Regions from separate parts of the Halomonas sp. KM072 genome, predicted to be linked through region 3. Evidence: predicted binding sites of a transcription regulator. Region 3 holds the regulator's gene; each other region holds the start of a gene.
The links. Region 3 encodes PhoB, which activates phosphate uptake and scavenging genes when phosphate is short. Its sites were predicted from a motif close to TGTCATANNNNTGTCANA; they were not measured.
Positions count from the first base shown of each region.

Region 1: the regulator PhoB is predicted to act here: its motif matches at 1,515-1,532, upstream of RVM26_RS14020 (PhoX family protein).
Region 2: the regulator PhoB is predicted to act here: its motif matches at 1,885-1,902, upstream of RVM26_RS17255 (bifunctional metallophosphatase/5'-nucleotidase).
Region 4: the regulator PhoB is predicted to act here: its motif matches at 1,816-1,833, upstream of RVM26_RS02900 (DUF6482 family protein).

Region 1 covers NZ_CP136132.1:2,963,590-2,966,906, forward strand. The annotation lists gene RVM26_RS14020 (PhoX family protein) at 1-1,446, opposite strand, end outside; gene RVM26_RS14025 (Lrp/AsnC family transcriptional regulator) at 1,581-2,087, opposite strand; gene RVM26_RS14030 (aminocyclopropane-1-carboxylate deaminase) at 2,295-3,311, shown strand.
Region 2 covers NZ_CP136132.1:3,619,137-3,622,453, forward strand. The annotation lists gene RVM26_RS17240 (sodium/glutamate symporter) at 1-79, opposite strand, end outside; gene RVM26_RS17245 (phosphatase PAP2 family protein) at 172-711, opposite strand; gene RVM26_RS17250 (glycosyltransferase family 4 protein) at 674-1,837, opposite strand; gene RVM26_RS17255 (bifunctional metallophosphatase/5'-nucleotidase) at 2,014-3,317, shown strand, end outside.
Region 3 covers NZ_CP136132.1:3,202,539-3,205,855, forward strand. The annotation lists gene phoR (phosphate regulon sensor histidine kinase PhoR) at 1-534, opposite strand, end outside; gene phoB (phosphate regulon transcriptional regulator PhoB) at 537-1,226, opposite strand; gene ubiA (4-hydroxybenzoate octaprenyltransferase) at 1,323-2,213, opposite strand; gene RVM26_RS15170 (chorismate--pyruvate lyase family protein) at 2,251-2,823, opposite strand; gene RVM26_RS15175 (NAD(P)/FAD-dependent oxidoreductase) at 2,911-3,317, shown strand, end outside.
Region 4 covers NZ_CP136132.1:615,026-618,342, forward strand. The annotation lists gene RVM26_RS02890 (replicative DNA helicase) at 1-1,324, shown strand, start outside; gene RVM26_RS02895 (hypothetical protein) at 1,451-1,744, shown strand; gene RVM26_RS02900 (DUF6482 family protein) at 1,885-2,187, shown strand; gene hemH (ferrochelatase) at 2,428-3,317, shown strand, end outside.

The sequences.
Region 1 (3,317 bases), 240 kb from region 3:
ACCGGAGGCCGGGTCCACCGTGGCCCATTCGGGGCGGTCCATTGGCGTTGCGCCCATGAGGTCGGCCGCATCGCAGGTATTGATGATGATGCCTGCCAGGTCGTTCTCGGCTAGGCCAAGTGCGGCAGCCAGCGTGCGACCAGCCTGAGTTTTGGCACTCGGTGTGAGCGGCAGCCACTCGCCGCTACCATCAGCATGGAAGCGCGCCACGTACAGCGTGCCGTTATCCATATATTTACTGCCAATGGCGAGACGGTCGTACTCCGCGCCGGGACGGTTGGCATCGGCGGGATCCCAGGCGGCATCAGAGACGTATTTGTAGACGTATTCGTTGCGGGCATCGTGGCCTGAATAGTAAACGATCGGCTTGCCCGCTTCTAACTTGCCCAACCAGCACCCTTCATGACGAAAACGCCCCAGCGCCGTGCGTTTCACCGCGCGAGCACCGCTATAGGGGTCGACTTCGACCTGGTAGCCGAAGGTACGCGCTTCGTTGCGGTAGTCATCTTCGGCACGCTCACCGCGCGGAGTGATATCAAAGCGCTCGAACTCGCCGTTCTGCTCTGTCGCGTCGCCTGCCGAGGTATCCCAACCGTAGCGGCTTTTATCGGTGGGAATACCGATGCGTGCATCGTCTGGGAAGCGCTCGCCACGGTTGACGAAGATATCGGGCCAGTTCTCTTCACAGGCGATATAGGTGCCCCAGGGGGTCACGCCGTTACCACAGTTGTTGTTAGTACCTCGGGTTTGCGTGCCGTCAGGGGAGAATTGGGTTTTCACATAGTCGCTACCGGCCACGGGGCCGGCAAGGTCCATCACCGTGGCGCTGGTGAAGCGGCGGTTATAGGGAGAGTCGGTCACGTGCGACCACTGCCCGCTGGCGTTTTTTTCAACCTCCACGAGGGTGACGCCATGGGCGTTGATTTCGGTGCGCGACTCTTCCGCCGGGCGTTTGCCTCCCGCATTGGTAGGGCCACCCTGGGGCGCCCATAGCGCATCCTGCTCGATATACTCATTGTTGAGCGCTAGCACGAAACGCCGCGACGCGCTGTCGACATCCAAGGCGAATCCGGCCATACCATCGTGGTTCATGCCAACGCTATCGGCCTGGCGCTCGGCGGTCATGTGTAGATCGGGCTGCCACTCTGCGGATGGGGTGAGCGGCGTGCCCCAGGGCACCAGCACCTGGGCCACATAGCCTTCCGGTACCACCACCGCATCGGTGCGAGAACCACGCACCGCTTCAAATGCGAGAGTCAGCGGCGTCTTGGCCTGCTCGCCTGCTAGCGCTTGGGCTGCGCCGCCAAACCCCAACATCGACGACGCCGCCAGCCCCAGGCCGCCCCGCATCACATCGCGCCGAGAGACGTGCTTTGCCAGTACCTCGGCAAATGGCTGGTTATGGCTGTGGTTAAACAGGCGGTGATCTTCGATTGCCTTGCTCATGGTACTCCCCTCGTCATCATTAGCCCGTACGAACTACGTGTTGTTTTCGAGGGAGAGTATTAGGTAAAGATGAAAGATGTATGACGCAATCACGACGGTTTATTGACGACCGAGCATGCCGTGGGCCATTAGGACTAAATCGGTACCTTGTGGGTCGACACCACCTCCCGCAGCCCCATGAACGAACGAATCTGACGCACGCCGGGCAGGTAGAGTAACTGCTCGGCGTGTAGCCGGTTGAAGCTTTGGCTGTCCCTGGTGCGCACCAGCATGAAGTAGTCGAACTCCCCCGTAACCACGTGGCACTCCATGCAGCCCGACACTTTTTGAGCCGCCGCCTCGAACGCCGCGAAGGATTCTGGCGTCGAGCGGTCCAGCACCACGCCAATCAACACCACCATGCCGGCCTGCAGGGGCTCCGGGTTCAGGTGGGCCACGATTCGGCTGATCACCCCGTCCCGCTTGAGCTTTTCGACACGCCGCAAACAGGCCGCAGGGCTGAGGTTCACCTGCTCGGCCAGCGCCACATTGGAAAGCGTCGCATCCTCCTGAAGCAGCTTGAGAATACGCTTGTCGATACGATCCAGCTCACCGCCCATGGCATGGGGCTCCGAGGCCCCTCCCGCTCGCTTGGCACTCATTATTGTTTACTCAAATAACGAATTTACGAATTAATCGAACCTACAAACGCAATCAGACAATTCATTATTGTTTATAACCCCCTTATTTCGCAACCCGCCTGGACACACATACGCCTACTATAAACCTCAGTGAGCACGCCAACGTTCCAACCACCGTTACCCAGCGATCCTTGTCTATCGCGTTGACTGCCAATGCAGGAGCTTGCCATGAACCTTGAACGCTACCCCCGTTATCCACTGACGTTCGGCCCCTCCCCGATCACACCTCTCAAACGGCTGAGCGCCCATCTGGGCGGCGAGGTCGAGCTGTATGCCAAGCGCGAGGACTGCAACAGCGGCCTGGCCTTCGGCGGCAACAAGACCCGCAAACTGGAGTACCTCATTCCCGAAGCGCTGGAGCAGGGCTGCGATACGCTGGTGTCGATTGGCGGAATCCAGTCCAACCAGACGCGTCAGGTGGCTGCCGTCGCGGCGCACCTGGGCATGAAGTGCGTCCTCGTGCAGGAGAACTGGGTGAACTACTCCGATGCGGTGTATGACCGGGTCGGCAATATCGAGATGTCGCGCATCATGGGGGCCGACGTTCGCCTGGACGCCGCCGGTTTCGATATCGGCATTCGCCCTAGCTGGGAGCAGGCCATGGAGGATGTGCGCCAGCAGGGCGGCAAGCCGTTCCCCATTCCCGCGGGCTGTTCCGAACATCCCTACGGCGGTTTGGGCTTCGTCGGCTTTGCCGAAGAGGTACGCCAGCAGGAGAAAGAGCTGGGCTTTACCTTCGACTACATCGTGGTGTGCTCGGTGACCGGCAGCACCCAGGCCGGGATGGTGGTGGGCTTTGCCGCCGATGGCCGCGCCCAGCGGGTGATCGGCATCGACGCCTCGGCCAAGCCTGAGCAAACCCGGGCGCAGATTCTGCGCATTGCCCGCCATACCGCCGAGCTGGTCGAACTGGAAGGCGGCATTGCCGATGACGATGTGATCCTGGACACCCGCTACGGCGGCCCCGAATACGGCCTGCCCAATGACGGCACGCTGGAGGCCATTCGCCTTTGCGCCCGCCTGGAAGGCGTGCTCACCGACCCGGTGTACGAAGGCAAATCCATGCACGGCATGATCGATAGGGTGCGCAACGGCGAGTTTCCGGCGGGATCCAAGGTGCTGTATGCCCACCTGGGCGGCGCTCCCGCGCTCAATGCCTACAGCTTCCTGTTCCGCAACGGCTGACCAGAC
Region 2 (3,317 bases), 420 kb from region 3:
GGCGCAGCGCATTGCTGACCAGCAGCACCAGCGCAATGAGCACCAGCGCGATAAACAGTTCACCTACGGTCATGGTCATCTCATCGCTCCTTGATGATCCGAAAAGGGTAATGAGATAAACGTAGTGCCAATCAAATGAAAGCGCTATGGCGTTCAGGCGTCGAACAGCACCTAGCCCATCCAGTAAAGGCTCAGTAACGCAAACCCGTAGCCCATGGCAGCACCGGCCAGCACGTCACTGGCATAGTGCAGGCCCAGGCCTACTCTTGAAATCGCGATGATCAAGGCAAGCGGTAACACGATCGGTAGCAGCCAGGGCGTGTGGCTGGCCACCAGTACGCTGAACATCACGGCATGCATGGTATGACCACTGGGAAAACTGTAGCGGTCTCGGGCAGGTTGGCCGCAGTGGACGCCCCCCAGGTAGGTGATGAAAGGGCGTTCGCGACACAGCCGAGTTTTCACCAGCTTGTAGACCAGAATCGCCAGCAGCGCGATCAGTGAGTATTGCCACATGCGCCATAGTCCGTCCGTTTGCAGCCACGGCTGAGCTGCAATCAGCAGCACCCAGATGGGCCAATCACCCAGTTTGCTGGCCGTCTGGAGCGTCAGACGCCAGGGGCGGTAGAGCGAGAGATGCGTCACGCGCTGGCAAAAGCGCCACTCCCACAGGTCAAGACGATCGAATACGACAAGCGGGCGAGCTCGCATGGCGGGCCTCCTGGGCATGGTGCAGGTAACGTAGAAATTGTTCGGCAATGCCCGACCAGCTCTGTTCCAGTGCGCGCAGGCGGGCGACTCTTCCTAGTCGTGCGTAATCGGCAGGGTGCTGGCACAGCGTGACCGCTGCGTGTTGAAAGCCCAACGCATCGTCGGTCGCCACGGTGATGCCGTTATGACCACTGTGAATCAGTTCTGCACTGGCTGCGTGGCGAAACGCCACGACTGCCAGGCCGCTGGCCATGGCTTCGGTCACTACGTTGCCCCAGGTTTCGGACAGCGAGGGAAACACGAACATGTCGGCGCTGGCGTAGTGGCGTGCCAGCGAATGCTTGTCCACAAATCCGGTGAAGTGGACTTCTGGCAAGGCTTTTTGCAGCTGGCTGCGGGCCGGGCCGTCGCCCACGATGACCTGCGCCATATCGGGGCGAGCGCTGCGCATGGCTTGCAGCGTTTCCTGCAGGAGCGAAAGGTTCTTCTCGGGTGCCAGGCGCCCCACGTACAGGGCCACCGGTTGATGCTCGCTGACGCCCCACTGCTGACGCAGCGCGAGGTCGCGGTGGGCGGGCGAAAAGCGCTCGCCGTCGATACCTCGGGCAAGCACCTGCACGTCTTTGATGCCATCTTGGCGCAGCGCCACGGCTTGCTGCTGGGTAGGCACCAGGGTGAGGGTGCAGCCATTGTGGAAATAGCGCAAATAGCGTCGTGTCGCTTTGGTCAGCCAGGCAACACCATGATCTTGGCAATAGTGGTCGAAGTTGGTATGCCAACCGGCCACCAGCGGCAATTCCAGGCGCTGGGCTGCCTGGCGGGCCGCCCAGCCCAAGGGGCCTTGGGTTGCCAGATAGACGACGTTCGGGCGGTACTGCTGCCAAAAGCGCTGAAGCTTCCCAGGGCGGGCAAAGCCTACCTGAACGTCGGTATAGTTAGGCAGCGCAAACCGCTTGACCTGAAGTTCCTGGGTGGCGCACGCGGCGCTGCCAGGTTGACGCGGCGCCGGGCGTATCACGTCCACTGTGATACCCAGCAACAGCAGTTCACGACACAGCCGGTTCAGCGTGTGCGCGACGCCGTTGATTTCCGGTGACCATGTTTCGCTGACGATACAGAGTCGCATGAGCGATTCATCCCTTTATCACGTTTAGCGCCATGGTGAGGCCCAACAGTGACACCGAGGCGACAGCCAGGTGAACAAGCGATGACACGCAATGTGCCCTGTCTTGTGCAGCAGTAAGCAAGTATCGTTACATATACCAGGAAAGTGACTTGACCCTGACGAAAGGAACCCAGTCCATGACCTCACGACACTTTGTTACTCCATGCGCCATTGCGGGTGCACTCATGATCTCGTCATCGGCCGTGATGGCCGACGAGACCTTTACCCTGACGATCTATCACACCAACGACCTGCATGGCCGCACGGATGCTTACCCGGCCCTGGTGGCCACCTTGAACGAGGCCCGGGAGGCCTATGGCGAGGGGTTGCTGCTGGATGCGGGGGATATCTTCTCCGGGACGCTCTACTTCAACGAATTTCAGGGCCAGGACGCGCTGACCTTCATGAACCTGATGGGCTACGACGCGTTCGTGCCGGGAAATCATGAGTTCGACCTGGGTGACCCTGAGACCGGTCATCAGGCGTTGGCGGCGTTCTTTGCAGGGGCAGACTTCCCCATTTTAGGCGCCAACCTGGACTTTTCGGCGTCTCCCGAGTTTGCCGAGCGCCTCGGGGAGAGCATCACGGCCGACCCCCAGGCGGGGTATCTCTATGACGGCATGATCCTCGAACATCAGGGTGAGCGTATCGGGATCTTCGGATTGAGCACCCAGGATAGCGACGCCATCTCCAGCCCGGGCCAGGTCACCATTGGTGAGTATCGTCAGGCGGCCGAAGCTATGGTCGAGGCGCTCGAAGCGCAGGGAGTCAACAAGATCATCGCGCTCACGCATCTGGGCTACGACAGCGACCCCCGCGTCGGTAACGACCTGCTGCTGGCAGAGCAGGTCGAGGGGATCGACGTCATCATCGGGGGGCATAGCCATACGCGGGTCGCCCCGCCTGCGCTGCTGACCGAGCACTGGCCAGCGCCCACCGTGGTAGGGCAGGCGGGTGAGTATGGCCAGCATCTGGGGGTCATGCAGGTGATCTTCGATGCCGATGGCGTGGTCCAGGAGGTCAGCGGTGAGCTGCTGGCCACCGACGAGCGCACGCCGGATGCGGCTGCGCTGGAGCTTTTAGCACCGTATACCGAGGCCATCGAAGCACTGCGTGACGAACAGGTAGGTGCGAAGGCGATTCTGGCGCTGCCCAACCCTCGTCATGGCCAGGGTGATGCGCTGAGCGTACGCGCCAACGAAACGGCGCTGGGCAACCTGATTGCCGACGGTCAGCTCCATGCAGCGCGCAAGGTGGTACCGGACACCCTCATGGCGCTACAGAACAGCGGCGGTATTCGTGAAGCGCTGCCCCAAGGGGATATCACCGTGGGTGACCTGATCGCCGTGCAGCCGTTCGGTAACCGTTTGACGCTGCTGGAAGTCACTGGTGCCGAGCTGCTGGAAACCTTCGAAATTGCGCTGACCAATGCGCCGGACGA
Region 3 (3,317 bases):
GATCTGATACTGGAGGATGCGCCGCTCGTCGATCGGCGAGGTCAGCGTCAGCGGCTCGCTGTAGTCGCGGGCATTGAAGTAGCTGATGAAGCGAGGGTCGCGCAGCAGGTTGGTGATGTGCTGGCCACGATCGTGGGCGGTTTGCAGCCCCAGCATGTCGGTGGCCGCGCTGTTCCACCACTCCAGGTCGCCGTGGCGGTCCAGCATCACCACGCTATCGCGCATGGCTTCGGAGGACTCCTGGATTCTCGCCAGCGTCGCCCGTAAACGACTTTGGGTAATGCGCTGGCTTTTCTGGTAGCGATAGAGGCGGTCGAACAGCTCCCCCCACATGCCCTTCGCCGCCGGGGGCTCATCGTGGGGGTGAAGCGTCAGCCAAAGGAAGAGCGCTCGAAACTGGCGCAGATGATAGACCAGACAAAACAGCAGCCCCGCCGCCAGCCCGGCGCCAGGGTAATCCACCAGCCATCCCAGGCAGAGGCCCAACAGGGCCAGCCAGATGATGCGCCAGATCTCACGGCTCCACAGGCGCACGCTTACACTCGCGCAGAGAACCGGTACCCAGTACCGCGCACCGTTTGAATCAGATTTTGATGAGGCTCGCCCAGCGCTTTACGAAGACGACGAATATGCACGTCCACCGTGCGCTCTTCCACGTAGACGTTGCCACCCCATACCTGGTCAAGCAATTGGCTGCGCGTGTAGGCGCGCTCCTGATGGGTCATGAAAAACTGCAGCAGACGATACTCGGTAGGCCCCATTTCCAGCGCCTTGCCATGGGCGCTGACCCGGTGGCTCACCGGGTCCAACAGCAGACCATTGATTTCGATGGGGTCTTCCACGCCACGCGGCGTGGCACGGCGCAGCACGGCCTTCAGGCGGGCCACCAGCTCACGGGGGGAAAAGGGCTTGGTGATATAGTCGTCGGCACCCGCTTCCAGGCCCTGGATCTTGTTGTCCTCTTCGCCCTTGGCCGTCAGCATGATGATCGGCAGCTCGGCGGTGGCTTCTTCGCGCTTCAGCCGACGGGCCAGCTCGATGCCGCTGGTGCCCGGCATCATCCAGTCCAGCAGCAACAAGTCAGGCTGGTGGTCGACGACCATGGCGTGGGCATCCTGGGCGTTGTCCGCTTCAAGCACGCGATAGTCAGCCATCTCCAGCGCCACGGCGATCATTTCGCGGATCGGCGCCTCATCATCGACGATCAGTACGGTCTTGGCGGTCATTCCAGGGCCTCACGGTGCTCTATTCAGGAAGGTTCAATGACATGCGTGTGACGATAACACCATGACTTGATGACAGTTCCATGACACCCAGTCAATTTAGCCCGCTACCGGCCACCAGCTCAAGGCAATACCTGCAAAGACCAGCAGACCCGACCAGTGGTTGTTCAGGAAGGCCTGAAAACAGCGGTCTCGATCGCGCCCGACGATCAGCCACTGCTGGTACACGAACGTCGCCGCCATGCCCAGCAACCCCAGCCAGAAAAAGCCCCCTAGCCCAACGCGCAGCGCGACCCAGCTCAGCAGGGCCAGCACGCTTGCCTGCAGCACTCCGATGATCAGCCGGTCAGCACGGCCAAACAGCACGGCGGTCGACTTGATACCGATTTTCAGATCATCGTCACGGTCGACCATGGCGTACTGGGTATCGTAGGCAACGGTCCACAGCAGGTTGGCACTGAACAGCAGCCAGGCTTCCAGAGGCACGTGGCCCAATACCGCGCCAAACGCCATGGGAATGGCCCAGGAAAAGGCCGCGCCCAGCACCACCTGCGGGAAGTGGGTGTAGCGCTTCATGAACGGATACACGAAAGCCAGCAGCACGCCGCCCACCGACAGCAGCACGGTGAACCAGTTAGTCAGCAGCACCAAAATGAAGGCAGCGGCGACCAGCGCCACGAACAGCAGCTGGGCTTCGGTTTCGCTGATGCGTCCCGTGGCCATGGGGCGCTGGCGAGTACGCTTGACGTGGCCATCCACATGGCGGTCGGCATAGTCGTTCACCACGCAGCCCGCAGCCCGCATCACGTAGACACCGGCAATGAAGATGATCAGCACGGAGCGACCCGGCACCCCTTCTGCAGCCACCCACAGCGCCCAGAGCGTCGGCCACATGAGCAGCCAGGTACCAATGGGCCGATCCAGGCGCATCAGCTGAAGAAAGTCTGCCAGCCGGGCCCAACCCGTTGGCCGCAATAGAGAACGGTCCATGCTCATGCTTACCTCGTGAAAGAAACTCCAGAATAGCCTAGCGCGAGGGCAGGCTCAGCGCATCGGCCATGGTCGATAAAAAATACTCTTGAACCAGCAGCGACAGTCCCGCGTGCTGAAACACCGAGCGACGCCCCCACTGGCTACGCCCCTTGGCGGGGGCACCCCACGCCGTGAAGCGCGGGAGCGACGCCGTAGCCTGCAACGGCCCGCGCACCAGGTCCGGCTGCTGAAACAACCAGCTGCCCAGCGAACGCTCGCCCAAGGCCCCCAGGCCTTTGCCCTGCAGCTGCTCCAGCGGTGCCACCGATCGCGCCACCACCCAGGGGGTGCCGTCGATGCACAGCGCCACCTCGCGTAGCCAGGCGTGGCGACGTGGAGCGATGCCCAGCGCCATGGCTTCGTCCTGAAACGGCAGGCCAATGGTCTGACGCAGCAGGCGTACGCGGAACTGGCTCGGCGCTCCGGCCGCCATCAGGCGCGCCGTCAGGGAGTCGGTCGAGGCCACCCATTGCCACCAGGCCGCACTCATGGCAGGCCGCGCAGCGGCAACCGGCCGCCAGTGGGGGGGTAGCGAAAACGCAGGGCGTGGCAACTCAACGAGCGTCACCTGAGCCTCCAGGGCAGTCAATTGGAAAGAAGGCTAGTGTAACATGATGGCTCGGCAGGCTTTTGTTCCTTACCCCCGGATAACGATATGCCCGATTCACATTTGAGCGAATCCCCACATGCCGAGCTGGTCATTGTCGGCACTGGCATGGCCGGTATTGGCCTGGCGCGGGCACTGCGCCGCCAGGGAGATTCTCGCACCATCGCGCTGGTCAGCGCCGACCGTGGCGAAGAGTACAGCAAACCGCTGCTGTCCACGGGCTTCGCCAAGCGGTTGAGCCCCGAAAAGCTGGCGCAGCGCAGCGCAGAAGCGCTCGCCGACGAACTGGATGCCCAGGTCATGGCCCACACACAGGTCGTCGAACTGACGGTGGAACACCAGATGCTGCGCCTGGACAACGGCACCCTGCTCCGCTACGAGCACCTGGTGCTCGCCACCGGCGCGGCCCCGCGCACGCCATTCCGGATACCCGATGCGCTGAAAGGGCGCTGCTT
Region 4 (3,317 bases), 1.3 Mb from region 3:
AGTGGGCACCAAGCCAGTATTCGAGGTTTGTTTGGCTAGTGGACGGCGTATACGTGCAACAGCCAAGCATCGATTGAAAGCGCTATGGGATTGGAAAACGGTGGCCGAGCTCAAGGTGGGGGATCGTATCGCCTTGGCCAGGCAGTTAGCGCAGCCTGAGCATCCGGTCGTGTGGGAGGAACATGCGCTTATCCTGCTGGCCCATTTGCTGGGTGACGGCAGCTATGTCAAAGGGCAGCCGCTGCGCTATACCACCGCTAGTGAAGCGAATAGCGACGTTGTGACGCGCTGCGCAGAGCAGTTTGGTTCGACGGTGACTCGCCATGCGGGACGCGGTAACTGGCATCAACTCGTCATTGCTGGCAATGGCAATCGCTGGCACGCCCAAGGAGTGGGCGCCTGGTTGAAATCGCTGGGTATCTTTGGGCAGCGCTCTGCAGAAAAGTATATTCCAGGTGAAATTTTCAGACTGTCCGATCAGCAGCTCGCGCTGTTCATACGTCATTTGTGGGCCACCGACGGCAGCATTACGACAGATAAAAATGGGCGCACACGCGTCTATTTCTCTACGGTTAGCCGTCGCCTTATCGATGATGTCAGCGCTCTGCTGTTACGTTTCGGTCTTGTGACCCGAATCCGCCATGTCGTGTCAGGAGAGGGGAGTGGTTGGTATACCGCTGACGTATCGGGAAGCGATCAACAGCAGCGCTTTGCACAGAAAATTGGGGCTTTTGGGCATCAGGTGGCGTCGTTAGCACCGCTGAAAGCGGCATCCGTCGTGGCGAACACCAATATCGATACCTTGCCCCAGGAGGTGTTCGAGCATGTCAAACAGGCCATGCTTGCTAAAGGCGTGAGTCATCGGAAAATGGCTGCAATGCGTGGCATATCTTATGGTGGCTCGTCCCATTTTAGCTTTGCTCCTTCCCGGGAAGCCCTTGGCAGCTATGCAGATGCGCTGGGCGATGTGGCTTTGACACAGATTGCCTCCAGCGATCTCTTTTGGGACCAAATCGTCGAGATACGCCCTTGCGGTGAAGAAGAGGTCTTCGATTTGACCGTCCCCGGTGACGCGTGCTGGCTAGCGGATGGCATCGTGAGCCATAACTCGGGCGCGATCGAGCAGGACGCAGACGTCATTGCCTTCGTATATCGCGACGAAGTGTATAACCGCGATAACCCGGACAACCAGGGTCTGGCCGAACTGATCATTGGTAAGCAGCGTAATGGTCCCATCGGGACGGTACACATGGCCTTCATAGGCAAATACACGCGCTTCGAAGACCTGGCGCCGGATGGTTACGGTGAAGCCTTCGGCGATTGACTTGAGGCTGAGGGGGGAGCACGTATAATGCGCTCCCCGTTGGCTGAGTCGTCTGGGTAACCCTCACTGGAAGGGCGGGATGAGAAGCGTGGGTCAATCGCATTGGTAGATAGACAGGAGTAACGCATGGCAGGTGGTTTTAGGCGCGGTAACCGTAAGCGGCTTCCCAAGCTGGAAGGTCGGGGTGAGCTCCAGTCGTTAGAGCGTGAAGGTCCCTTCAAAGAGTGGTTGGGGATGCCCGATCTCTACCGCTACCACTTGGTAGTGGAAGGGGAGCAGTACAGCTACCAGACAGAAGATGCGGAATTACCTGTCGCCATTGGCGACAAGGTCGTGTTCCGTTACAAGGAAACCAAAGGGGGCAACTGGATCGATCGCAACTCGCTTGGCAAGGCCATCGACCCCTCGGAATATCAGTAATACGACACACATCTTGACGTTTCGGTCAGGAACTCTTTTCTGTTATTGCCGTCTTAGGGGGATAGTGCCAAGGTAATACGATTGTCATGGGGCAAAGGCATGCTGTGCTCCATGGCGATGACCAATAACAGGAGGGAACCATGGAACTTAAAGAGCTTAAACAGTTCGTCGAACGTCATGACAATTTTGAAATCCGGGTAATCACGCATTCGGGCAGCCGTTTCTATCAGGTCGAGCTCGAAGACGTCGAGGGTGAGCGTCATATGCTGACCCAGCGTGGCAAGCCTATGCTGTTTCGAGCGCTGGACGATGTGTACCTCGAACTCAAGCGGGCCGGTATCCACCGGGCTTACCTCGTTCAGCACGTGCCTCAGGATGAAGTCATTGGTCGCGACGCCCACTACAGCACGCCGCTGACCTCGCGTATGCCGCTGGTATTCTGACGCCCAGGCATCACTGATTGTGCGAGCGTGACCCGCATTTTTCCCACCATTGGCCCAGCCGAATTCGGCGACGGGCAAAGAACCGATAGCCTGCATCCAATGAGCAGCAAAGGCTTGGACATGGGTTGGTCTACAGTTATACAAATTATGTTGATAGTATAACTTTATCCCACGTCCTTGCTGAAAAGTGATAAGATTTAGGCCATTGTGAATGATCGACAGCCCCCAGGAGTAAGTGAGATGGCCGACAGCGCTGTAAAGGATCAACCAGGTGAAGGGCGCTTGGCCCACGCGCCAAGCAGTCATCCTCCGGTTGCCCCCGCCAAGGTGGGCGTGGTGCTGGCCAATCTGGGGACTCCCGATGCGACTGACTACTGGTCCATGCGGCGCTATCTCAACGAATTCCTGTCGGATAAGCGGGTCGTGGACTATGCGGGTTGGAAATGGCAGCCGCTGCTGCAGCTCATCATTCTGACCAAGCGCCCCTTTACGTCGGGCCATGCCTACAAAAGCATCTGGAACACCGAAAAAGACGAGAGCCCGCTGCTGACCATTACCCGTGCACAAACGGAAAAGATGACCGCCCGGCTGAAAGCGCTGTATGGCGACAGTGTCGAGGTCGATTTCTGCATGCGCTATGGCAACCCTTCCACGGAAAGCGTGCTGAATCGCATGAAAGAGAAGGGCTGCGAACGCATCGTATTCTTCCCGCTCTACCCGCAGTACGGCTCGCCTACCACGGCTACCGCCAACGATCAGGCCTTTCGCACACTGATGAAGATGAAGTGGCAGCCCTACCTGCGCACGGTACCGGCCTACTTTGAACACCCGGCTTACATCCAGGCGCTGGCCAACTCGGTGCAAGAGGCGTACGACGGCTTTGAAAGCCGTCCCACCAAGCTCGTGGCCAGCTACCACGGTGTGCCGGAACGCTATCTGATGGAAGGCGACCCCTACCACTGCCAGTGCCAGAAAACCACGCGCTTGATGCGTGAGCGTCTGGGGTTGAGCAAGGAGGAGGTCGATACCGCCTTCCAGTCACAGTTTGGCCCGGAAAAGTGGGTAGGCCCGCAAACCGTCGACCATGTGGCCGAGCTGGCCAGGCAGGGCCACAAGCACATTGCCATTCT